DNA from 3 places in the Hyphomicrobium sp. ghe19 genome. Region 1 is predicted to be linked to each of the others. Evidence: riboswitches for the same ligand, from Rfam matches in the RefSeq annotation. Region 1 holds a riboswitch; each other region holds the start of a gene.
What was found. Region 1 has a riboswitch for cobalamin ahead of AACL53_RS07540 (ribonucleoside-diphosphate reductase subunit alpha). Riboswitches for the same ligand answer to the same signal wherever they lie in the genome.
Positions count from the first base shown of each region.

Region 2: linked by a shared signal. The riboswitch ahead of AACL53_RS06595 (TonB-dependent siderophore receptor) and the one ahead of AACL53_RS07540 (ribonucleoside-diphosphate reductase subunit alpha) in region 1 are both predicted to bind cobalamin.
Region 3: linked by a shared signal. The riboswitch ahead of cobW (cobalamin biosynthesis protein CobW) and the one ahead of AACL53_RS07540 (ribonucleoside-diphosphate reductase subunit alpha) in region 1 are both predicted to bind cobalamin.

Region 1 is NZ_LR743509.1:1,572,550-1,580,195, forward strand. It holds gene aceA (isocitrate lyase) at 1-414, opposite strand, end outside; gene AACL53_RS07525 (short-chain fatty acyl-CoA regulator family protein) at 565-1,983, shown strand; gene rraA (ribonuclease E activity regulator RraA) at 2,007-2,504, shown strand; gene prpC (2-methylcitrate synthase) at 2,678-3,862, shown strand; cobalamin riboswitch at 3,958-4,178, shown strand; gene AACL53_RS07540 (ribonucleoside-diphosphate reductase subunit alpha) at 4,281-7,139, shown strand; gene AACL53_RS07545 (ribonucleotide-diphosphate reductase subunit beta) at 7,166-7,646, shown strand, end outside.
Region 2 is NZ_LR743509.1:1,402,083-1,409,728, forward strand. It holds gene AACL53_RS06580 (autotransporter outer membrane beta-barrel domain-containing protein) at 1-389, shown strand, start outside; gene AACL53_RS06585 (LssY C-terminal domain-containing protein) at 599-1,426, opposite strand; gene AACL53_RS06590 (HWE histidine kinase domain-containing protein) at 1,791-2,519, shown strand; cobalamin riboswitch at 2,631-2,857, shown strand; gene AACL53_RS06595 (TonB-dependent siderophore receptor) at 3,099-5,147, shown strand; gene AACL53_RS06600 (hypothetical protein) at 5,230-5,781, shown strand; gene AACL53_RS06605 (adenosylcobinamide amidohydrolase) at 5,785-6,525, opposite strand; gene AACL53_RS06610 (lipopolysaccharide biosynthesis protein) at 6,686-7,646, opposite strand, start outside.
Region 3 is NZ_LR743509.1:490,228-497,873, forward strand. It holds gene AACL53_RS02300 (cobyric acid synthase) at 1-628, opposite strand, end outside; gene cobO (cob(I)yrinic acid a,c-diamide adenosyltransferase) at 628-1,245, opposite strand; gene cobU (bifunctional adenosylcobinamide kinase/adenosylcobinamide-phosphate guanylyltransferase) at 1,249-1,773, opposite strand; cobalamin riboswitch at 1,833-2,016, shown strand; gene cobW (cobalamin biosynthesis protein CobW) at 2,191-3,228, shown strand; gene cobN (cobaltochelatase subunit CobN) at 3,228-6,512, shown strand; gene cobG (precorrin-3B synthase) at 6,509-7,646, shown strand, end outside.

The DNA of each region.
Region 1 (7,646 bases):
TGCGAACCAAGTGGCGACGCTGGATTTGCCTTCCATGTGCTCGATCTGATCGGCGCGCTGAAGCGTCCGATTGATGCGACGGGCCAGCTCCGGCCCAGCGTTCGCCGGATAGAGGCTTTGATCCGGATACATGGCGCTCGCTGTGTTGGCGTCGGCCGCGACCTGCCATCCGGAGAGGTAAATGGCCTTCAGACCGGCTCGCACCATCTGCATCGCCTGATTGCCGGTGACGGCACCAAGCGCATGGACGTAGGGCTCCGCATTCAAAAGATGCCACAGGCGCTTGGCGGCGATGTCAGCGAGCGTGTGACGGATCGGAACGGAGCCTCGCAGCTTTTTGACGTCATCAATTGAGTATGGACGCTCGATGCCATTGAACCGGTCGGGGGCGGCGTCGATCCCGAGTTGAATCATTTCCGACGTATTCATGGCTTGATCCTCGCTTGCCAAATGATCCGATGTTCGCAATATCCGCATTCCGGAAGCGCGCGAAACGCCTGAATTTGTGGAGATTTGCAAGGCAATGGATGCGAATTTGCAAATTTTGCGAATGCGGAGGCTCGCATGAGAAAAGCCTTCATGGGCGTCCGCTTGAAGCGGCTGCGTGAGGAGCGTGGCCTGACGCAGGTCGCGTTGGCGCGGGCGCTGGAACTCTCTCCGAGCTATCTCAATCAGCTCGAAAAAAATCAGCGGCCGCTGACGGTTCCGATCCTGCTCAAGATCAACGCCGTGTTCGGCGTCGATGTGCAGCTTTTCTCGGAAGACGAAGAGGCGCGCTTGATTGCCGACCTGAAAGAGGTGCTGGCAGATCCGGGACTTGGCGAACAGATCGCGTTGACGGAAATTCGCGAGATTGCATCGAACATGCCGGCTATTGGGCGGGCGCTTGTCGCTCTCCACACGCGCGGCCAGCAGGCATCCGAGCGAGCCGATGCGCTTGCGTCACGTTTTGGACTTGAGGCGAGCGACATCGAGCCTGCACCTCTGATGCCCTACGAACAGGTGCGTGATTATTTCTACGCTCATCACAATTACATCGCGGAGTTGGACGAAGCCGCCGAGAAATTGTTTGGTCGGGCGAAGCTTGTCATCGGCGACGTGGCGTCCGGGCTCAAGGATTATCTTCGCGCCAAGCACAGTGTTGACGTCATCGTTGCGCCCGCGATGGATGCACTTTCACCACAGCGGCGGTTCCATCGCGCCCAGCGAACGCTCGAACTTGCGGCAAACCTCACACCCGGACAACAGGCTTTCGAGATGGCAACACAGCTTGCCTTCATCGAGATGGGAGATGTCCTCGATGCGCTCGCCGAGGATGCGGCGTCGGGAAGCGAAGAGACTTTGCGCCTGGCGCGCATTGGCCTCGCGAACCACTTCGCCGGCGCGCTGTCGATGCCGTACAAGCCGTTTCTCGAAACGGCAGAAACATTGCGATACGATATCGATCTGCTTGGCCAAAGGTTCGGCGTCGGCTTTGAAACGGTTTGCCATCGTCTCAGTGCATTGCAGCGTCCGGAAGCGCGCGGCGTACCTTTTTTCTTCGTCCGCGTCGATCGCGCCGGAAACATTTCAAAACGTCAGTCGGCGACCGATTTCCATTTCTCGCGAGTCGGCGGGTCTTGTCCGCTGTGGAATGTCTATGAGGCCTTCTCGACACCGGGGCGCATTCTGACCCAGCTTGCGCGAATGCCGGACGGGCGGACCTATCTTTGGATTGCCCGCACCGTCTCGCGCGGACACGGCGGTTACGGGACACCCGTCAAAACCTTTGCGATCGGTCTTGGCTGCGACTTGAGCCACGCGGGCCGCCTTGTTTATGCGAAAGGCCTGGATCTTTCTGATGCGGATGCGGCAGTTCCGATCGGCGCCGGCTGCAAGGTGTGCGAGCGGCCGAATTGTCCGCAGCGTGCGTTCCCTCCCATCGGGCGTCGAACCGCAGTGGATGAGAATGAGAGGCCTTTTACGCCATATCCTGTTATCTAGTTCTTGCCCATCGAGAGATTACGATGCTTTCAGCGACGACCGATATCAGTGATCGTTTCGGTGACGAGGCGCGCGTATTAGGGCCCAATCTCCTCGATTTCGGCAGCAGAACGCGCTTTCGCGGTTCCGCCGTCACGATCAAATGTTTCGAAGATAACTCGCGTATCAAGGAGACGCTCGCTTCTCCCGGTCACGGCAAGGTTCTTGTCGTCGATGGCGGTGCGAGCAAACGTTGCGCGTTGTTGGGCGACATGATTGCGAGGGATGCGGTCGCCAACGGCTGGGAAGGTATCGTCATAAGCGGGTGCGTACGCGATATCGCCGTGTTGAAGACATTGAATATTGCCATCAAGGCGCTCGGCGCGACGCCACGCCGTTCGACCCGCCGTGATGAAGGCACGCGCGACATTCCAATAACCATCGCGGGTACAGCGATAAACGCTGGCGATATGGTCATCGGCGACGAGGACGGCGTCGTCATTCTAGCGCCTGAGCAAGGCGAAGAACTGATAGCGAAGTGAGCGTTCGCTTTTCTCCCGTTTGCCGATTCACCGAGCCGGCTTCGCAAATCTTCGCATTTTCAGCGCTTTCGTAAATTGCCGCTGTCCCTTGATACTTCGTGGAACGCAAGCGCCGCGGGGTGCTTGCGGCGGGCAATTTTGCCGAACGTCACGACAGCTCTTGGAGAACATCGATGGCTTCTGATCTCGCTAACCTTGAAAGACCGGCTCAGAAAAAGTCGGTTGCGCTCTCGGGGGTCGTTGCCGGATCGACCGCCGTATCCTCGGTCATCCCCGGCGGCGATCACCTCAGGTATCGCGGCTATGACGTTCGTGACCTGGCGATGGGCTGCTCGTTCGAAGAGGTGGCGCACCTTCTCATTTACGGCACGCTGCCATCGGCGGAAGAGCTCGCGACGTACCAGAGGAAATTGCGCGCTCAGCGCAATTTTCCGCTCGCCGCGAGGCGCGCCCTCGAAGCTCTGCCCGCCGCCGCGCACCCGATGGATGTCTTGCGCACTGGCGTGTCGGCGCTCGGATGCGTCTTTCCGGAATCGCCAGATCAAAAGGCCGAGAACGCGCGCGCTATCGCTGATCGCCTGATTGCATCGGCGCCCTCGATGCTGCTCTATTGGTATCATTTCTCGGGCAGCGGCCGCAGCATCGACGTCGAGACGGATGATGACACCGTCGCCGGGCATTTCCTCACGCTGTTGCACGGACGGGCGTCGCACCACCACCAAGTCCGCGCGCTACAGGCTTCACTGGTGCTTTACGGCGAACATGAGTTCAACGCATCGACGTTCACCGCGCGCTCGATTGCGGCGACGGGCTCTGATTTCTATTCCGCAATCAGCGGAGCCATCGGTGCGCTGCGTGGCACCAAGCATGGCGGCGCCAATCAGGCCGCGTATGAGGTCATCACGCGCTATAGAACGGCGGACGAAGCCGAGGTCGATGTGCGCGAGCGGGTGGCCAACAAGCAGGTCGTGATGGGGTTTGGCCATCCGGTGTATCGGATTTCGGACCCGCGCACTGAAGTCCTGCGTACGTTGGCGAATGAACTGGCCGATCGCTCGAACGATCACAAAGTGATGTCCATCGCCGAACGGATCGAGGTCGTGATGGCCGACTCCAAGAACATGTTCGCCAATGTGGATTGGTATAGCGCCGTGCTTTACGATCTTCTGGGTATCCCGGCCTCGATGTTCACGCCGATTTTCGCAATGGCCCGCATAGCCGGCTGGAGCGCTCACATCATCGAGCAGCGCGAGGACAACAAGATCATTCGTCCGACCGCCGACTACGTCGGCCCGGAAAGCCGTGTCTTCGTCTCGCTTTCCGAGCGCGGGATGCCGGCCCGCTGGCGCGCCGCCTGAGTGCGCGACGTCTTGCCATTGGAGAAGCGCAACAACACCTGGGGTAACTTTAGAATTCGCGCCACCACATATTGCGCATGCCCATTGGAATCTGTCTTTATGAGGACATCATAGGTCGCTGGATTTCAACATTCAGCGCTAAGAGGGAACCCGGTGCGCATCGCTTTTCGAGCGGTGCAATCCCGGGACTGCCCCCGCAACTGTGAGCGGCGAGTTCCTGTCGGATAAAGGTCACTGATGCTTCGCGTGTCGGGAAGGCCAGACAGAGAGCAGCGACCCGCGAGTCAGGAGACCTGCCTGTGATGGTGTTTTCACGTCCTCGGGCGGGGTGTCCTGATGGATTGGTTCATCCCGCCATTGCGCGCGGATGAATGCGCGTACCATGCGGCCCAAGCCCCCTTTTTTCAGGGGTTTGCCGATGTCTATCGTACTCCAAGCACGAAGCTCTCAATCCAATCACGTTTCAGGCATCGGCGCACCGAAGGCCTCGACGGAACAGCTGTTCCAGGTCATCCGGCGCAGCGGCGGCGTCACGCTATTCGACGCCAGCAAGATCACCGTGGCGCTCACCAAGGCATTCCTCGCCGTTGAAGGGGGGCGCGCGGCTACATCGCGGCGCGTTCACGAGACCGTCGAGGAATTGACTGAGCAGATCGTTTCGGCGTTGACGCGCCGCGGCGCTCAGGGCCGCACGTTCCATATCGAAGAGATCCAGGATCAGGTCGAGCTTGCGCTGATGCGCAGCGAAAACCACAAAGTTGCGCGAGCTTACGTCCTTTATCGCGAAGAGCGCGCGCGCGAACGCGCAACGTCTGCTGAACTTGTGAAGGTCGCTGCCGTTTCGCCGATGAACGTCAAGGCAAGGGACGGCCGTCTGTCTCCGCTCAACATAGACCGGCTGCGCCTGCTGATTGTCGAAGCCTGCGATGGCTTGCCGGATGTGACCGCAGAGTCCGTGCTTTCCGAAAGCCAACGCAATCTCTACGACGGAATTACGGTCGATGAGTTGGCGGAAGCGCCGGTGCTCGCCGCGCGCACCCTCATCGAAACAGAGCCGAACTACACATTCGTCGCGGCGCGATTGCTCATGGATCGGTTGCGCAGCGAGGCACTGTCGTTCGTGAGGGGTCGGGAAGACTCGGCGCGTCAATCGGAGATGGGGGCACGCTATCCCGAGTACTTCTCGGCATTGGTCGCGAAAGGCATCGTGGCCGAACTGCTCGATCCGGAACTGGCGCGGTTCGATCTGGCGCGTCTTGGGCGCGCGTTGAAGCCAGAGCGCGACGGCATCTTCCAGTATCTTGGCCTTCAAACGCTGTACGATCGCTATTTCTTGCAGACGAACGGTATCCGCTTCGAGCTGCCGCAAGCCTTCTTCATGCGCGTCGCCATGGGCCTCGCGATGCGTGAGATCGACCGCGAGGAGAAGGCCATCGCCTTCTATGATCTCATCTCGTCGTTCGACTTCATGTGCTCCACGCCGACGCTTTTCAATTCCGGAACCCCGCGTCCGCAATTGTCTTCGTGCTTCCTGACGACGGTGCCGGACGATCTCGACGGCATCTTCAAGTCCATTAAGGACAACGCGCTTCTCGCCAAATACTCAGGCGGCCTCGGCAATGACTGGACGCGCGTGCGCGGCCTCGGCGCCCACATCAAAGGCACAAACGGCGAAAGCCAGGGAGTCGTGCCGTTCCTGAAAGTCGCCAACGACACCGCGATCGCGGTCAATCAGGGCGGCAAGCGCAAAGGTGCGGTCTGCGCTTATCTCGAAACGTGGCACATCGACATCGAAGAGTTTCTGGATCTCCGGAAGAATACCGGTGACGACCGCCGGCGAACGCACGACATGAACACGGCTCACTGGATCCCGGATCTCTTCATGAAGCGCGTCGCAGAAGACGGACCCTGGACGCTGTTCTCGCCCGACGAGGTTCCTGACCTGCACGATCTCTACGGCACAGCGTTCGCGGCGCGTTACGAAGAGTATGAGAAGAAGGCCGAACGCATGGAGATGAAGATTGCGCGGCGCGTTCGCGCGGTCGATCTTTGGCGGCGGATGCTGACGATGCTCTTCGAGACGGGCCACCCGTGGATCACGTTCAAGGACCCCTGCAACCTACGCTCGCCTCAGCAGCATTGCGGTGTCGTGCACTCGTCGAACCTTTGCACGGAAATCACGCTCAACACCTCGAACGACGAGGTCGCAGTCTGCAACCTGGGTTCGATCAACCTCGCCGCGCATGTCACGCCGCAAGGTCTGGATCACGACAAGCTCGCCCGCACCGTGAAGACGGCGATGCGCATGCTCGACAATGTCATCGACATCAATTTCTACACGATCCCGGAAGCGCGGCGCTCGAACCTTCGTCATCGTCCCGTCGGTCTTGGGCTCATGGGGTTCCAGGATGCGCTGCATGCGCTTCGCATTCCTTATGGCTCGGATGATGCCGTAGCGTTTGCCGATAGCAGCATGGAGGCGATCAGCTATGATGCCATTTCGGCGTCGGTTGATCTCGCCGCGGAACGTGGCAGGTATCCGTCGTTCGAAGGCTCTCTGTGGAGCAGGGCCATTCTGCCGATCGATTCGATTGGCATTCTCAGCGACGCGCGAGGCGCAGACCTTCGGCTCGACGCGTCCGCTACTCTGGACTGGGCTGCACTGCGCGACCGCGTGAGGACGACTGGAATGCGCAATTCCAACGTCATGGCGATCGCGCCGACCGCGACGATCTCGAACATCTGTGGTGTCGCGCAGTCGATCGAACCGACATTCCGCAACCTTTACGTCAAGTCCAACATGTCGGGCGACTTCACGGTCGTGAATGCGTTCCTGGTTCGCGATCTCAAGGCGCGCGGTCTTTGGGACGAGGTGATGGTGTCGGACCTCAAGTACTTCGATGGCTCGCTCGGCACTATCGACCGGGTCCCGGACGATCTCAAAGAGCTTTATGCGACAGCCTTCGAAGTCGATGCCCATTGGCTCGTGGATGCGGCTGCGCGGAGGCAGAAATGGATTGACCAGGGCCAATCGCTCAATCTGTACCTCGCGGCGCCGAATGGGCGTAAACTCGATGCACTTTATCGCCTTGCATGGGAGCGTGGCCTCAAGACCACCTATTATCTGCGGGCCCAATCGGCCACGCACGTCGAGAAGTCGACGCTCAAGCGTACGGACGGCAAGCTCAACGCAGTCGCTAGCCCGGTTTTGCTTTCGTCGCCGGCCGAAGGCAAAGCCTGCTCGATCGACGATCAGACTTGCGAAGCCTGCCAGTAAGGAAATTCTAGAAACGGAGACATCTCATGCTCGACTGGTCAGAGCCAGCCGCCCATTCGCCGTCGGTCCGCAAACCTCACCCGATCATTGATCCGGAAGTTGCGACCGGCCTCGGCAATATCGATCGTCATGGCGGCCGCGTACGCGTCGATGACAAGGCGATGATCAACGCCCACGCCGACGTCAATCAGCTCCTTCCGCTCAAGTATCGCTGGGCGTGGGAGAAATATCTGGCTGGCTGCAACAATCATTGGATGCCGACCGAAGTGTCGATGCAGGCCGACATCGCGCTCTGGAAAGCCAAGGATGGCTTGACGGAGGACGAGCGCCGCATGGTCAAGCGCAACCTCGGTTTCTTCGCGGCATCGGAATCGCTCGTCGCCAACAACATCGTGCTGGCAATCTATCGCCACCTCACCAATCCGGAGTGCCGGCAATATCTCTTGCGGCAGTCTTTCGAGGAAGCGGTGCATACCCACACCTTCCAGTACATCGTTGAAAGTCTCG
Region 2 (7,646 bases), 170 kb from region 1:
CGTATTCGCGGCTTCACCAGAATGGCTATACGGAGAGCAGCGATGGCGGCATGGCGCTCAACGTCGGCAGCCAGGATAACGACTCGCTAGTGTCAGGCCTCGGTCTAAAAGCGCTCGTTCCAATTGCGAACGATACCGTCATTCAAGGCCGCGCTCTGTGGCTGCATGAATTTGCCGACGACGCTCAGAACGTCACGGCTAGCTTTGCGGCTGGCGGCGGCACCTTTGCGGCCGGGGGACCGGCGGTCGGACGTGACACCGCAGGACTCGGCGTCGGTATGCTCGCTCAGATCAGTGCGGAATCGACGTTCGAACTGAACTACGACGCCAACGTTCGCGAAGATTACTTGGCGCACATCGGTTCGGCCCGTATCGACGTTCACTTCTAATCCAGGCCTCACTAGAGGCTCGGTCAATGAGGCTGGGGGATCGCGTTAATTCGCGGTCCCCTTTTTTGTTCTCCGCACACGCGTCTCGCCGCATCTCGTTCGAGTGGCGCCCGGCGGCTCAGATTCAATTCCGATTTCGCCAGGATAGGCGTCAACTTGTCGGGGGGCAGGGGGCGAAGACGGCGACTGAGGGCGGCCCTGAAAGCCAATCAACTTGCCGGAGCTTCGAGTTCGGCGACCGCGACATCGCCGTCGGTGACGTAGTGGTTCACGTGCTTCGTGATCAGCTCGTCGCCGGTTTTATAGTTGGTCACTTTTCCGATGACGCCGCGCTTGCTCAATTCCTCGACGATGAAATTGCGTTCGGCGTTGGTGTCGGAGTCGGTCGCGTGCGTCATCTGAAACGTCATGCGCGTCAAAGATAGGCCGGTATCCTTGGTGCCGGCTCCCACCCAGAGCGCGTGCTCATCGTCCGCCGGGCGCTCGTCGTTCAGCCAGAAGGCGGCTGAGTTCCAGTTCGTCTCGGCATCCGTGAGGTTTTGTGCCCAGAAGCGGACATGGTGCCGCTTGCGCGGGCTGTTATCGATCGCTTTTTGAAATCCGATGTCCTGGCCTCGCCCAAAAAGATAAAGCGTGCTGAATGGCGCGGTCGGGTATGGCGTGTTGAGGACGAAAGCGCGAGCCATTCGCCACGAGCTGGCGATATCCAGCCGATCCGCTTCCACCCAACCTGCAGCCGCGAACGCTGCACGGAGCTGAGCCGCGGTGCCGGCCAATGCCAAGTTCACGGGGTCGCCTGGCAGGCCATCTCCCGTGATCGTGAAACTCGGCACGTGCTGGCGCTGAAGAATTTTCAGGCCCATGCGAACCGCGCGTGGGAGAATGAGGTACGCGCCGATGACGTAAGTGGCGCTTACGGCGAGGATCCAAGGCAGCCGCCGGTCCACCAGTTCGAAGACGTCCACGATCAGCCAGACGCTCAGAACGCCGAGGCCGAAAATAGCTATCCGCTGCAACATGCGAATTGCTAACCGCATATTCTATTCTCTCCCGACAATGGCTCCCCAGGTTACATGCGTAGCGATCACTAATTCGACGCGCAAATAAGGGATGCAAGTCGTAAACTTTTCCGAGATTGATTCCGGCGGCTAATAGCGTCTTCCTTAACCGCTTCCTTTAATGTCGCTGGCGTGGTGGCAAGTGCATGACCGCTTCTCGTGACACTGACCGCAGCTGCTGGATCGAGGTCTGTTAAGGCCCGGTCACCGCGTCCGACCAAGCACTTAGCCTTCAACACACTTAAGTAAGACTGTAGCGGCCGCTCCGATGTTACTATACGGTACAGGCTTAATTTGAGAGATCGGATCGCGTTCCGTAGTCTTCTGGCTGGTTTGCAAGTCGATGGTCGAGCATGGTTTGCGTGGCACGGGGGGCCCAAAAATTTCCGATGAAGAGTTCCGTCTGAAATTTGAGAATGCGGACCTTCGGCGCTTGCTGATCGAGGCTGGCTTGCATTCTGCTGAACAGGATGTTGCGGCAAAATTACATTCTCTGCTGATGGAAGAACTCTACCATCGCGTTCAAAACACGCTGGCGGTGACCCAAGCGATTGCGTCCCAAAGCATCAGCAGCGCTCAAAGCTTGAAAGAAGCCGGCGACGCAATCCGGCATCGTTTGACGGCATTGAGCAGCGCGCACCGTCTTTTGTTGGAAACAAGCTGGGGACCGACACCCTTAATTTCCATCGTGAAAGCGGCGATCGAGCCGTTTGATGTTCAGGATCATGGGCGATTCACAATTCGAATTCCCGATGTCGAAGTTACGGCCTTGGCCGTTCAACCACTTGCATTGATGCTGAACGAATTGTGCACCAACGCGACGAAGTACGGCGCACTTTCCAGCGCGACGGGGACGGTTTCCATCGTGGCGGAAGGCGATACGGCCCAACAATCGTTGAGCCTGATTTGGAAGGAACAGGGCGGCCCAACTGTGAGAGCTCCCACGCGCCGAAGTTTTGGTTCACGCTTGATCGAGCAAAGTTTGTTCCGCGACGAACGGGCGAAGCTCGCCTTTGAGCCGTCCGGCGTCGTTTGCACGGTTCAGGTTCCTATCGCATCAATCGAGAAATGATCCGCCTCGAATTTGCTGGCGCATTTTCTTCTCGGAAGCGTCCCGCACTGGCGCTCCGCTTTCTGCCGAGTGTGGCAGTTTTTCGGCATTGACTCGTTATCGTCCATTGTGTGCTTATGGCGATGTGACGGTTCCATTCGCGTCAAGTCGCGCGGATGGTGAAAATGGGAACGCGGTGCGACACCTTTGGTGTCAATGCCGAGACTGCCCCCGCAACTGTAAGCGGCGAGTCCGCTCCGGTTATACCACTGACGGCCTCATTCTGGAGGCCCTCGGGAAGGTCGGAGAAGACGCTTGAGCCGCAAGTCAGGAGACCTGCCATCACAAGCTGCCCATCTCCCGTGCGTGGGGCGCGGAAGAGCGGAAACCCGTAGAGGCGGCTGATGTGTCAACCGGTGGGGAGCCACGTCAGGTCATGCAGGTCGCTGCGCTGAGCGGATAAAATTCTGCGCGCGAACGTCAGTTTGAACACGAGTCCCTGGGGAGCCGTGAACGAAGACGTGCGCGTATATCCACTGAGCCTTTGCCGGTACGCCTTGAGGAGCGATCCACCCTTACGTCATGCGACGGGGGATCTTCATGCAACGTGTCTTCATGCGCCGCACCGCGAGTGCAGCCATACTCTCTACAATCTCATCACTTTCCGCGATCGAAGCCAGCGCTCAGGTATCTACTGCGCCGCTTACCGATCTCCCGGAAGTCACGGTTACATCAACCGAGGATCCCCAGGCGAAGAGGAAGGCGCCGACTGCCGCTCAACAAAGCTCGACACCTCAGAATTCCGGCGGCGGGACTGCAGGTACGGCACGTGACGCCGATAATTCCGATGTGGCTGTTTCGCCGACCGGCATCGCCTCGCCGGTCGAGCAGATTGCAAGCTCGGTTACGGTCATCACATCAAAAGAAATCCAAGCGCAGCAGCGCCGCACGCTGCCAGACGTGCTGAAAAGCGTGCCGGGCCTCAACGTCGTGCAAACGGGCGGTCCCGGCGGAGTTACGTCTGTCTTCATGCGCGGCACAAACTCAAATCACACGAAGGTTTTGATCGACGGCATCGACGTCAGCGATCCCAGTAATCCCAATCGCTCTTTCGATTTCGGTCAAATGCTGACGACGGACATCGAGCGCATAGAAGTTCTGCGTGGCCCGCAGAGCGGCCTTTACGGCGCGGATGCGTTGGGCGGCGTCATCGTCATCAATACCAAAGCGGGAAAAGGACCGGCCAAGGCCACCGGCATGATCGAAGGCGGCTCATTCGGCACGTTCAATCAGGCGACGAGCATCAGCGGAGGAGCGGATCGCTACAACTACTCATTCAACGTTTCGCATTTTCGGGCCGACGATACACCGGTTACGCCGTTCGATCTTCTGTTGCCAGGCGAGGCGCGCCACAGCAACCGTTACGATAACTGGACGTATTCGACGAAGATCGGCGTTGACCTGACAAAAGACGTCACGGTGAATTTCGCGGCCCGCTATACGGATGCCACGTTACATTTCACCGGTGACGACTCCGGCTTTCCGAGCCACCCCAATTCGAGTCTGTCGCGCTCGGATTACGATCGGTTTTATACGCGTGGCGAGGTCGTGTGGAGGGCGCTCGGCGGCAACCTGACCAACTACTTTGGCATCAACTATGCCAACCTGCAGACGGACAACTACGATCCCACGTGGGGCCGAAGCGCCAATGACGGTGAACGGGTGAAATACGATTGGCGCAGCGTTCTTCGCGTGGCGCCTGGATATACGATCGTCACGGGAGCCGAGCATCAAAACGAACAGCTCGACAATAGGGACGGGAATGGACCGTTGTCCGCCGAAGAATGGAACCGCGCTGCTTTCGTGGAGCTGCAATCCGAAATCTTCCGGAACTTCTTCCTCGTCAGCAACGTGCGCTATGATGACAACGAAAACTTCGGAGGTCATACGACGTGGCGCGTCGCACCAGCTTACTTGATCGAAGCGACGGGCACAAAACTGAAAGGCAGCGTCGGGACTGCATTCAAAGCGCCTACGCTCTATCAACGATTCATGGTTTCACCGTGGTCCCACGGCAATCCCGACCTTGCGCCCGAGGAAAGCCTCGGTATGGATGCCGGGTTCGAGCAGTCCATCTTCAAAGGCCGGGCTCAATTCGGTGCGACGTACTTCTATAACGACATCACGAACCTAATTACTTCGAGTGATGACTTCACAACCTATGTGCATGTCGGAAAGGCGAAGACATCGGGCGTCGAAGTCTTTGCGTCGGCTGACATCACTGAGAGCCTTCGCGTACGGGCGGACTATACCTATACGGAAGCAACCAACGAAGACACGCACAAGCAGCTCCTTCGCCGTCCGCGCAACAAGGCGAGCTTGTCGGCCGGCTGGACGCCCTATGACCCGCTCTTGCTGACCGCGTCGCTGGTCTACATCGGTGAGGCGGCCGACATTGATCGCTCGACCTACGCCAATGTCACTCTGCCGGGCTTCACACTCGTCAACGTGGCGGCCGATTACAGGCTCCGAGATGGCATCAGCCTCTTCGGGCGGATCGACAATGTCTTCGACAAACACTACGAAAATCCGAACGGCTTCGAAGGCACGGGGATTGGTGCTTATGCCGGTCTTCGGTTCACGAACTGAAAATTGGGGCGAGGGGGCCGTTACGCGCCCTCTCGCCTTGACCTGCTTCTGTGCTAATATTTAACAAATCAGGAGACATCGAATGACCTTGAAGACGATCACCAATGACAACACCGCGACCGTGCTTTGGATCGCGTTGATCGCCGCGCTCAGCATCGGCGGCAGCTTGGCTTTTGCGTGCGCTGCGCCGCTCGCGGCCGTTGCCGCGCTCGCAGGGACGAAAATGAAGAGCGGTGAAGGCGTCGCGCTGGTCGTGGTGGCTTGGCTCGCGAATCAGGTCGTCGGTTATGGAATTCTCGCCTATCCGATGACCGCGGACTCATTCGCTTGGGGCGCTGCAATCGGCGTTGCAAGCATTGTTGCGTTCCTGGGAACGCGCGTCGTCTCGATCGCTACGGGCTCATCGCCACTCGTTCTCGCCGGCGCGTTTCTCGCAGCCTTCGCGGCATACGAGGCGACGCTTTACGGAGCAGGATTTGTTGTCGGATCTTCGGATGAGGCGTTTTCTGCGGCGGTTGTGGAACGCGTCTTGATGATCAATCTCGCATCGTTCGCGGGTTTGCTTCTGCTGCATCGTGCAGCGGTCGCGATTTCGTTGATCCGGTCTGAAGATGCGGTCCCGGCAACAGCTTAAATCCTAGCCTTCTGCGCTGGCGGCGAGCTGCATGGCCTCCATATCCTGGAGCCATGTGGTTATGCCGTCGCGCATTGCCTCGTAAACTGCCGCTCCGATAGCTTCGCCGACGGCCGTATGCATACCTGCAAACCGCTCGGAGCCGCCAAGGGGTGCCGCCACGACGATGCAGTCGGTGCCGGTTCCCGTAATTGCCACGCCGGATCGGCGCACGCCAGCGTCGAGAATAGCGGCCGTTCGTGCTTCAGCTACGATCGTGATCGCCTCGATCAATGCCGCTTCGGAAAGCGGCTTTGATAGATGCACCATCGTGTTGATCGTACCTACGCTCGTCCGTGCTGCGGCGAACCGCTGGCCAATTCTCTCCCCATTCGAGAGCCCGACGGTGGTGACGCACGTCGCGACGTTGTCCTCAACCGCGGCTTGCGACATGTGATGCCTGCTTACGTCGCGCGACGTGATGAGCGAGACTGCTTCGCCCAGCCCGGCTTTCGCGATGCGGCTGACAATGATCTGCTCGGCATCCTGATCGGCAGGTAAATCGGCATCACGGATTTCGATCCAGGCCACTTGCCGAGCAATTTGAAATCCCGGCCTTGTGAGTGACCAACTCAGCATTTGCTGAGGCTCATGGAAGCTCGCGAGCAGGAACCGCTGTTTGTGCGAGAGGGCAAAAGGAAGGCTTGGAGGGTCCGCGGCGTACATTCCGGTGACGCGTCCGGACGCATCCTCTATTCGCCTCATCGACTATCGTACCTCGGGGTCTATGCGAATTGTCCGCCTGTGCGAATGCGAGATTTCCACCGCAGGATCGCACCGTGCCTTGCGTTGGATTAGCCATGGTTCCAGCCGTTGCCAAGCGTCGAGATGTCTCTACGCCGTGCGGTGTCGTGATTTAACGCCGCTAGACGATCCAAACGCCGAGACGCTGGCGGGCCATCAGCACTCCGACTGCGGCGGTGACGATCGCCTCGAACGCGTTGAACAGAGCTATCCCGAGAAGAAGCCCTTGGCTTGCGAGAACGATCTTGGCGGCTGTTCCGGCGGCGATAATGCAGATGCGCGCGCGTGAGTATTCGCGCTCCATCCCGCACATCGGAGCGACGAGGCTATGCAAGCCTCCGATTGCGGATACCAGGGGCCCGAGCGCAAGTACTGGAAGAAGGATCGCGTATTCCGAGAATTCAGGGCGGAATATCGACATGATCTCGGTGCGTAAAATCAACAAGACAACCGACAAGAACACGACTATCGAGCCAACGCCCCGAGAGATCTGTCGCGACAGCCTCACGATCTCGCGGGGATTTCGTTCGCTATATGCCAATGGAATGAGCGGCGCGCTGGTGATCGCAGCTCCATAGGGCAGCAGGTACAGGATCTGAATTGTCCTCTGGGCTGCGTAGTAGGCGCCCAGCTCGACGCTTGACACGGAAGACATTATGCCGAGTACCAGAATGTCGATTTGCGTTCCCGCTTGGCTGATGAAATTGAGCGCAAAGAACGCAAGGCCGCTCGGCTTCGGATAATCCAATAGCGCGGCGGGATCGCCTTTCGGAGTTCGGTGCCAGGCACGAGCCACAAACAGCGCCGATATTGCGATAGGGACGACATACCCCGTCAGAAGCAGCCAACCCAAGAGCGTGGCGCTGGGATGAGTGTTGCGGAAAACGATGACCACCAGTCCCGCCGCCAAGATCAGCTTCCAGGCGATTTCCTTTACGAACACCGCGGGCAACGTGTGTCCGCATCCCCGCTGAATTGCGAAGTTGAGCTCGTTCAATCCGCTCATGACAACGAGGCCGCCGAGTAGGCCAAGAATTTCAAAGTCCGAAGACCGAAGCGAGTGGTAGCCGTAGAGCATCCCC
Region 3 (7,646 bases), 1.1 Mb from region 1:
TGCCGTCGGCGAAGAGCGTCGGATCTCCGCGCATCTTGTTGACGATGAACCCCTTGATCATCGCCGCGTCTTCCGGCTCGAGGACGCGCTGCGTTCCGACGAGGCTGGCGATGACGCCGCCGCGATCGATGTCGCCGATCAGAATAACGGGGACGCCGGCTGCGCGTGCGAAACCGAGGTTCGCGATGTCGTTCTTCCGGAGATTGATCTCGGACGCGCTGCCCGCGCCTTCGACGAGAACGAAATCGGCTTCCGCTTTCAGCCGGCCGAAGCTTTCCAGAACCGCCGGCAAAAGCTCAGGCTTCTTCGCCTGAAATTCACGCGCCCTCGCCGAGCCGATCATTTTACCTTGCACGACGATTTGTGCGCCCGTCTCGCTTTCGGGCTTCAGCAACACGGGGTTCATGTGCACCGACGGCGCGACGCGTGCCGCACGCGCTTGCAATGCCTGTGCGCGGCCGATCTCGCCGCCGTCGGCCGTCACGGCGGCGTTGTTCGACATATTCTGCGGCTTGAACGGCGCCACGCGGATGCCGCGGTTCGCGAGCAAGCGGCAAAGGCCCGCCACCATCAGGGATTTGCCGACGTCGGAGCCGGTGCCCGAAAACATCAGGGTTCGCGCCGGCATTAGAACTCGATGCCTTCCTGCGCTTTGATGCCGGCTGCGAAGTGGTGCTTCACGGCGGCCATTTCGGTCACGCCGTCGGCGAGCGCGATCAATTCCGGCTTGGCATTACGGCCGGTGACGACGACGTGCAGATCGGCGCGGCGGTTGCGGAGCGCTTCGATGACGTCATCAAGCGGAAGGTAATCGTAACGAAGCGCGATGTTGAGTTCGTCGAGAATGAGGAGGCGAATGGATGGGTCAGCCATCAGCTCTTTGGCTTTCTCCCACGCGCGCTCCGCCGCCTTGATGTCGCGCGCCTTGTCCTGGGTTTCCCAAGTGAAGCCTTCGCCCATCGTGTGCCAGGAGACCTGATCGCCGAACATGCGCAGCGCGTCGCGTTCGCCGGTCATCCACGCGCCCTTGATGAATTGCACGACACCGACGCGCCAGCCGTGACCGAGCGCTCGCAGGGCAAGCCCAAACGCGGCGGTGGACTTGCCTTTTCCTGGGCCGGTGTGCACGAGGAGAACGCCCTTTTCGATCGACTTCGAGGCGACCTCGGCGTCCTGCACGGCTTTGCGCTTGGCCATCTTGGCCTTGTGGCGCTCGGCTTCGTCTATCGTTGGGTCGGTGGTCACGTTTCAGCCTTTCAAGGTCAGCGGCAAGCCGGCGGCGACAAAGACGACCCTGTCCGCCGCGGCCGCGATTTTCTGATTGAGGCGGCCGGCCTCGTCGCGAAACGCTCGCGCGAGCGCGTTATCCGGGACGATGCCTAGGCCGACTTCATTCGAAACGATGACGCAGGGGGCGATCCGTTTCGAGAGCGCCGCGATCAGTTTATCGGTCGCGTCGGGGATCGAACGTTCCGCGTGCATTAAATTCGATATCCACAAGGTCAGGCAGTCGACGAGTGACGGCAGTTCGGACGTCCGGTTCGACAAGGTATCGGCGATGTCGAGAGGGGTTTCGTGTTGAACCCAGCCGCTGCTGCGACGCCTTTGGTGCAGTTTGATTCGCTCGTCCATCTCGCCGTCGAAGGCCTCAGCAGTGGCGATGTAGGCCCAGGGCCCCGGCTGGCTCGTCAAAAGCTGCTCGGCATAAAGGCTTTTGCCGGAGCGTGCGCCTCCGAGAACCAATGTCAGCTGCGGCAGGGTTGGCGTTGGCATGAGCGACTTTCGGGCGGTCCAGGACACGCTGATGGCGATTGACGAGGGATAGTCGCTCACTTATCGATGGGGACGACGGTCCCTCGCAAGAGGGTTCAATGGGAATGCGGTATTTACTCCGCAGCTGCCCCCGCAACTGTGAGCGGTGAGCGCTGGCGATATGACCACTGGGTTATGCCCGGGAAGGTCGCCAGACGCTGAGACCCGCGAGCCAGGAGACCTGCCGTCACAGAAGAATCGAACCGTCGCCGGTGGGGCGAGAAAGGTTAACATGACTTTCAGAATGCTCTGCGCACGCCATTGCGCGCCATCCCATCATGCGTGGATGTTCAAACGTGCGGCTCCGACCGGAGCTGCCGCGATGGGGTCCTGTGACCGTGGGTCTCAAAATATCAACTCGGACTCGGAGTTTTGCCAATGAGCGCGCGCAAGGTGCCAGTCACCATCGTTACCGGCTTTCTCGGCGCGGGCAAAACGACGCTCGTCAGACATGCGATCGAGAACGCCGAAGGCCGCCGGCTGGCCTTGATCGTCAACGAATTCGGTGATGTCGGCGTCGACGGGGCGATCCTTCGTTCTTGCGGTGTCGAGAATTGCCCGGAGGAAAACATCGTCGAGCTGACGAATGGCTGCCTCTGCTGCACGGTGGCAGACGATTTCGTGCCGACGCTCGAGGCTTTGCTGTCGCGAAATCCGCCGCCCGAGCACATCATCGTCGAGACGTCGGGTCTGGCTTTGCCCAAGCCGTTGGTGAAAGCCTTCGAATGGCCGGACATCCGCAATCGCGTCACGGTCGACGGTGTCGTCACCGTCGTCGATGGGCCTGCGGTGAATGCGGGACGGTTTGCCGACGATCCCGTGAAGGTCGCGGCGCAACGCGCGGCCGATCCTTCCGTAGATCATGAAAATCCGCTGGAAGAAGTCTACGAAGATCAGCTTCTCTGCGCAGATCTCGTCGTTCTGAACAAAACCGATCTGATGTCAGAGGTCGAGATCGAGCAGATTACCGACGCCATCAGGAGCGGCGTGCCGCGCAGCATCAAGATCGTGGCGACGCGTGAGGGTCGCGTTCCCGCTAGTGTATTGCTTGGGCTTTCGGCGGCGGCGGAGAACGATCTCGCGGCCCGTCCTTCGCATCACGATAACGAGCCGGATCACGACCACGACGATTTCGAGACATTCATTGTCGAGGTGCCGGCGCTTGCGTCCCCCGCCGATCTCGCGTCACGAGCCAAGGCGATCGCCAATGCGCATGACGTGCTGCGCATAAAGGGCTTTGCGGCAATCGATGGAAAGCCGATGCGGCTGTTATTGCAAGGCGTCGGCGAACGCGTCGACACGCGGTATGAGCGTGCGTGGCGGGACGGCGAGCCGCGGCTCGGCAAGCTCGTTGTCATCGGTCAGAAAGGTCTCGACCGCGAGAGTATCACCAGGACCCTGACAGGCGCCGCCTAATGCATATCGTCGTTCGCGAGAGCCGAGATCTCGATGAGGCCGCCGTGCCTCAGGATCTCGGACTTGCGCCCGCCGATATCGTCTTTCTTTCGTTTTCGGATTCCGATTTGGCAATGGCGGCCGCGGCATTTCGTTCAGTTGCCGAAGACGAACGGCCAAGCCTTCGCATCGCGAACCTCAGTGCGCTGTGCCATCCGATGTCCGTCGATATTTTTGCGGACACGACTCTCAGGGGGACGAAGGCGATACTCGTTCGCTTGCTCGGGGGGCTCGATTATTGGCGTTATGGCGGCGAGCAAATCGGCAAGCGTTGCCGGGAGCTTGGAATTGCGTTGGCCATCGTGCCGGGCGACGGGCGGCCGGATATTCGACTCGGTGCGTTGTCGACAATCGAGACGGAGGATCTGACGAGACTGCAATCGCTTCTCGATGCCGGGGGTGTCGAAAATACGCGCGCGGCGCTCAATGGCTTGCTCACGCGGGCGAAGGGCGGCGAAGCATGCATTCCAGAAGCGTCGATTATTCCAGGCTTCGGCATCTATCGCGAAAGTACAGCGCCTCAAGGCGAATTCGCGTCGGATGGCCTGGGGACGGCGGCCGTCATTTTCTATCGCTCGCATTTGCTTGCCGGCGATGTTGCGCCGATCGATGGGCTCATCGATGCGCTGGATCAACGTGGACTCGCGACGACCGCCTTGTACGTGCCGAGTCTTAAACCTCCAGAGGCGGCGGTGTGGCTCGAGAAAGAACTCGGCCAGCTTAAGCCGAACGTGATCGTCAACGCGACGGCGTTTGCCGCGCGTGACGGTGCCGATGGGTCGCCGCTCGACCGATCCAATTGTCCGGTTCTGCAGGTGGCGCTCGCGAATGCGTCGAGTGCCGCATGGGAAAAATCGCAGCGCGGTCTCGGTGCGTCGGATCTCGCAATGCACGTCGTTCTGCCCGAACTCGACGGCCGGCTTTTTGCGGGAGTCGTTTCGTTCAAGGAGGAGGACGATCTCGGGAGCGACCTCGGAATTTCGTTGCTTCGGCATGCTCCCTACAACGCCGGTATAGGACACGTCGCAGATCTAGCAGCCGCTTGGGCGACATTGAGAATGTCGCCGCGCGGCAATCGCCGTGTCGCGCTGCTGCTCTCGACCTATCCGGGGCGGCCGGATCAGATCGCCCATGCTGTCGGGCTCGACGGGCTCGAAAGCGCTTGCAAAATTGCGACGCGATTGAGTGATGAAGGTTATTCGATTTCTTCTGCGCCGGATGGGTCGAAAGACCTTGCCCGGCTGCTCGGCTCCGAAGCGCCGCCGGTGCGGTGGTCTCTCGAAGGTTATCGCGCGGCCTTCGGTCAGCTTTCCGAGGCGTTTCGTGACAGCGTCACGGCCGCGTGGGGTGAGCCTGAAGAAGACGACTTTGCAGTCGGCGGCGCTTTTTCATTTCGCGTTGCGCAGTTCGGCAATTTCCTCATCGGATTGCAGCCGGAGCGCGGCCAAGTTCAAGACCGGAAGGCGCAGTATCACGATCCGTCGACGCCGCCGCGGCATAGCTATGTCGCATTTTATCTGTGGTTGCGGCATGTCGCGAAACTTGACGCGCTGATCCATCTCGGTGCGCACGGTACGCTCGAATGGCTGCCGGGAAAAGCGATCGCCGGAAGCGAAGCATGCGGGCCGCGCGCTTTGCTCGGACCGGTGCCGATGATTTATCCGTTCATCGTCAACGATCCGGGAGAAGCGGCGCAGGCAAAGCGCCGGCTTGCCGCCGTGACGCTCGGACATCGGCCGCCGCCGATGATCGAAGCCGGTTTGTCGGGTCCATTGAACGACGTCGAGCGGCTCGTCGACGAATTTTCATCGGCCGATGGCCTCGATCCGCGGCGGCGCAAAGTGTTGTCCGGAGAGATTGTCGACGCTGCTTTTCGCGCGGGGATCGCGGAGCGCTGCGGGCTCGAAGCCGGTATGTCGCCCAACGACGCTTTGATGCGCATCGATGCGTTTCTCTGCGATGTGAAAGAGCTTGCGATTCGCGACGGCTTACACGTTCTCGACGACGCGGAGCTTAATGCAATTGTCCACGCGCTCGACGGAAAATTCATCGAGCCGGGTCCGGCCGGAGCGCCGAGCCGTGGTCGCTCCGACGTGCTGCCGACGGGCCGCAATCTCTATAGCGTCGATCCACGCAGCGTTCCGACGCCAACGGCGTGGGCGAACGGAAAGCGCGCCGCAAAGGCAATTCTCGACCGGTATGTGGGTGATCACGGTGATTGGCCGCGTGCCATCGTGCTCGACCTTTGGGGTAGTGCGACGCTACGCACAGGCGGCGAAGAGCTTGCGACGGCGCTGGCGCTTCTCGGCGTCCGTCCGGTGTGGGACCTTCGCTCGTATCGGATCACAGGTATCGAGACGGAGGCGTTGGCGGAACTCGGCCGGCCGCGCGTCGACGTTACGCTGCGCATTTCCGGGCTTTTTCGCGATATTTTTGGGGCGCAGCTTGTTCTCTTCGACAGCGCTGTAGCGCTCGTTGCGGGACTGACTGAAGACCGGGCTGACAATCCGTTGCGCGTGGCGCATCGCGAGGGCGTCAGGCTCGATCGCATTTTTGGTCCGGCAGACGGCAGTTACGGCGCTGGCGTGATGCAGCACATCGATCGCGGCGATTGGACGAAGCGAGAGGAACTCGGGGACGCGTACCTGAAGAATTCGGCGCAAAGCTATCGCAATGAAAGTTCCGGCACGGATGCAGCCGGAGAGTTCAAAGATCGTGTTGCGGCGGCGGATGCGTTCGTCCACGTTCAGGACCACAGCGAGATCGATCTGCTGACAGGCGGCGATTTCGCGGCACACGAAGGCGGCTTCGCTGCCGCTGCTGCTGCCGTCGGCAACAGCGGCGTCGCGCTCTATCATGGCGATACGGCAGACCCCGAGAAGCCGCGCGTGCGGACGCTTCAAGAAGAGTGCGCACGCGTCATTCATGGCCGCGCCGCCAATACGCGATGGATCGAAGGGCAGATGCGCCACGGCTTCCGGGGCGCCGCGGAGATGGCGCAGAGCGTCGATGCCGCGTTTGCTTTTGCAGCGACAGCGGCGTCGGTCGATAACGGGGGGTTCGAGCGGCTCTACAATGCTTACCTCGGCGACCCGGCCGTGGCGGCCTTCATCGAACGGGAAAATCCCGCAGCGATGGAAGCAATGCGCCGGCGTTTTGCGGAAGCCATCTCTCGCGGACTCTGGCAGCCGCGCCGCAACGATTTGAATGCTGGTCCGCACAAGCCACGTGAGGCTGCTGAATGACCGCCGCGGCGCATTTGAGAAAGGGATGGTGTCCCGGTGCGCTTCGGCCGATGCGTTCGGGCGACGGACTGCTCGTGCGCGTGAGGCCGCGTGCGGGAGCGTTCACGCTTTCGGCGCTTCATGCCGTGGCTGAAACGGCCAAGCACTTCGGCTCGGGCGAGATCGATCTTACGAACCGCGGCAATCTACAATTGCGGGGCGTGTCGAATGAGGGCTACGACGCGGCAATCGACGCGCTCCGTGCAGCCTGTTTGATCGACGAGACGGCGGCGATAGAGGCTGTGCGCAATGTTGTCGTCGATCCGCTGAGCAGTATTGATCCAGCGCGCAGCTATGTCAGGGCTCTCGCTGCCGCATTCGAAGGCATCGTTGTGGATGACGCGCGCCTCTGGGCGCTGCCGGGAAAATTCGGCGTCAGCTTCTCGGGGACTTCCGAACCGCGCGTCGGTGGCAGGGCGGCCGACATTATGATCGCATCGGACGGTGATCGCTTCGCCGTTTTTCTCGATGGCGCGGCAGAGGTCTCGTGCGCTGTTTCGGAAGACAATCTGCTGACAGCGGTTCGCCGTCTCTTGCTGGCTTTTCTCGATTTGGCGGCGAACGATCCGAGCGTCAGGCGCATGCGTGATGCCGTTGCGGCGCACGGCGCTCCGATGATTTTTGCAAAGGCGGAAGTGCACGCAACGCAGTCGCGGGGCAACGGGGGGATCGATCCTCCTCCGCCTGTCGGATTGCTGGCTCGCGGAGAGCAAGTGTTCGGGGTTGGCATCGGGCTTCCGTTCGGACGGATCGTTGCCGATCAACTTGATCGCCTTTGCGAGGCTGCGGCGGCGAAGCTCAACGATGTTTTTACAAGCCCGCAACGAATTCTCGTTTTCCCGGTCAACGATCACGCGCGGGCCGAGGCGTTCATGAAGGTTGCCGACGACATTGGCTTGATTACAGCCGGCAGCGACGTTCGCTTGGCCATGGACGTTTGCCCCGGATCGCCGGGATGCAAGAATGCAACGACCGACACGCGCGGCGATGCGCAGCGTCTGGTTGACGGTCTCAACGGTTCGCTCAGCGGTTATACAGTTCACGTCTCGGGGTGCGAGAAAGGTTGCGCGCGGCGGTCCTCGGCGGATTTCACGC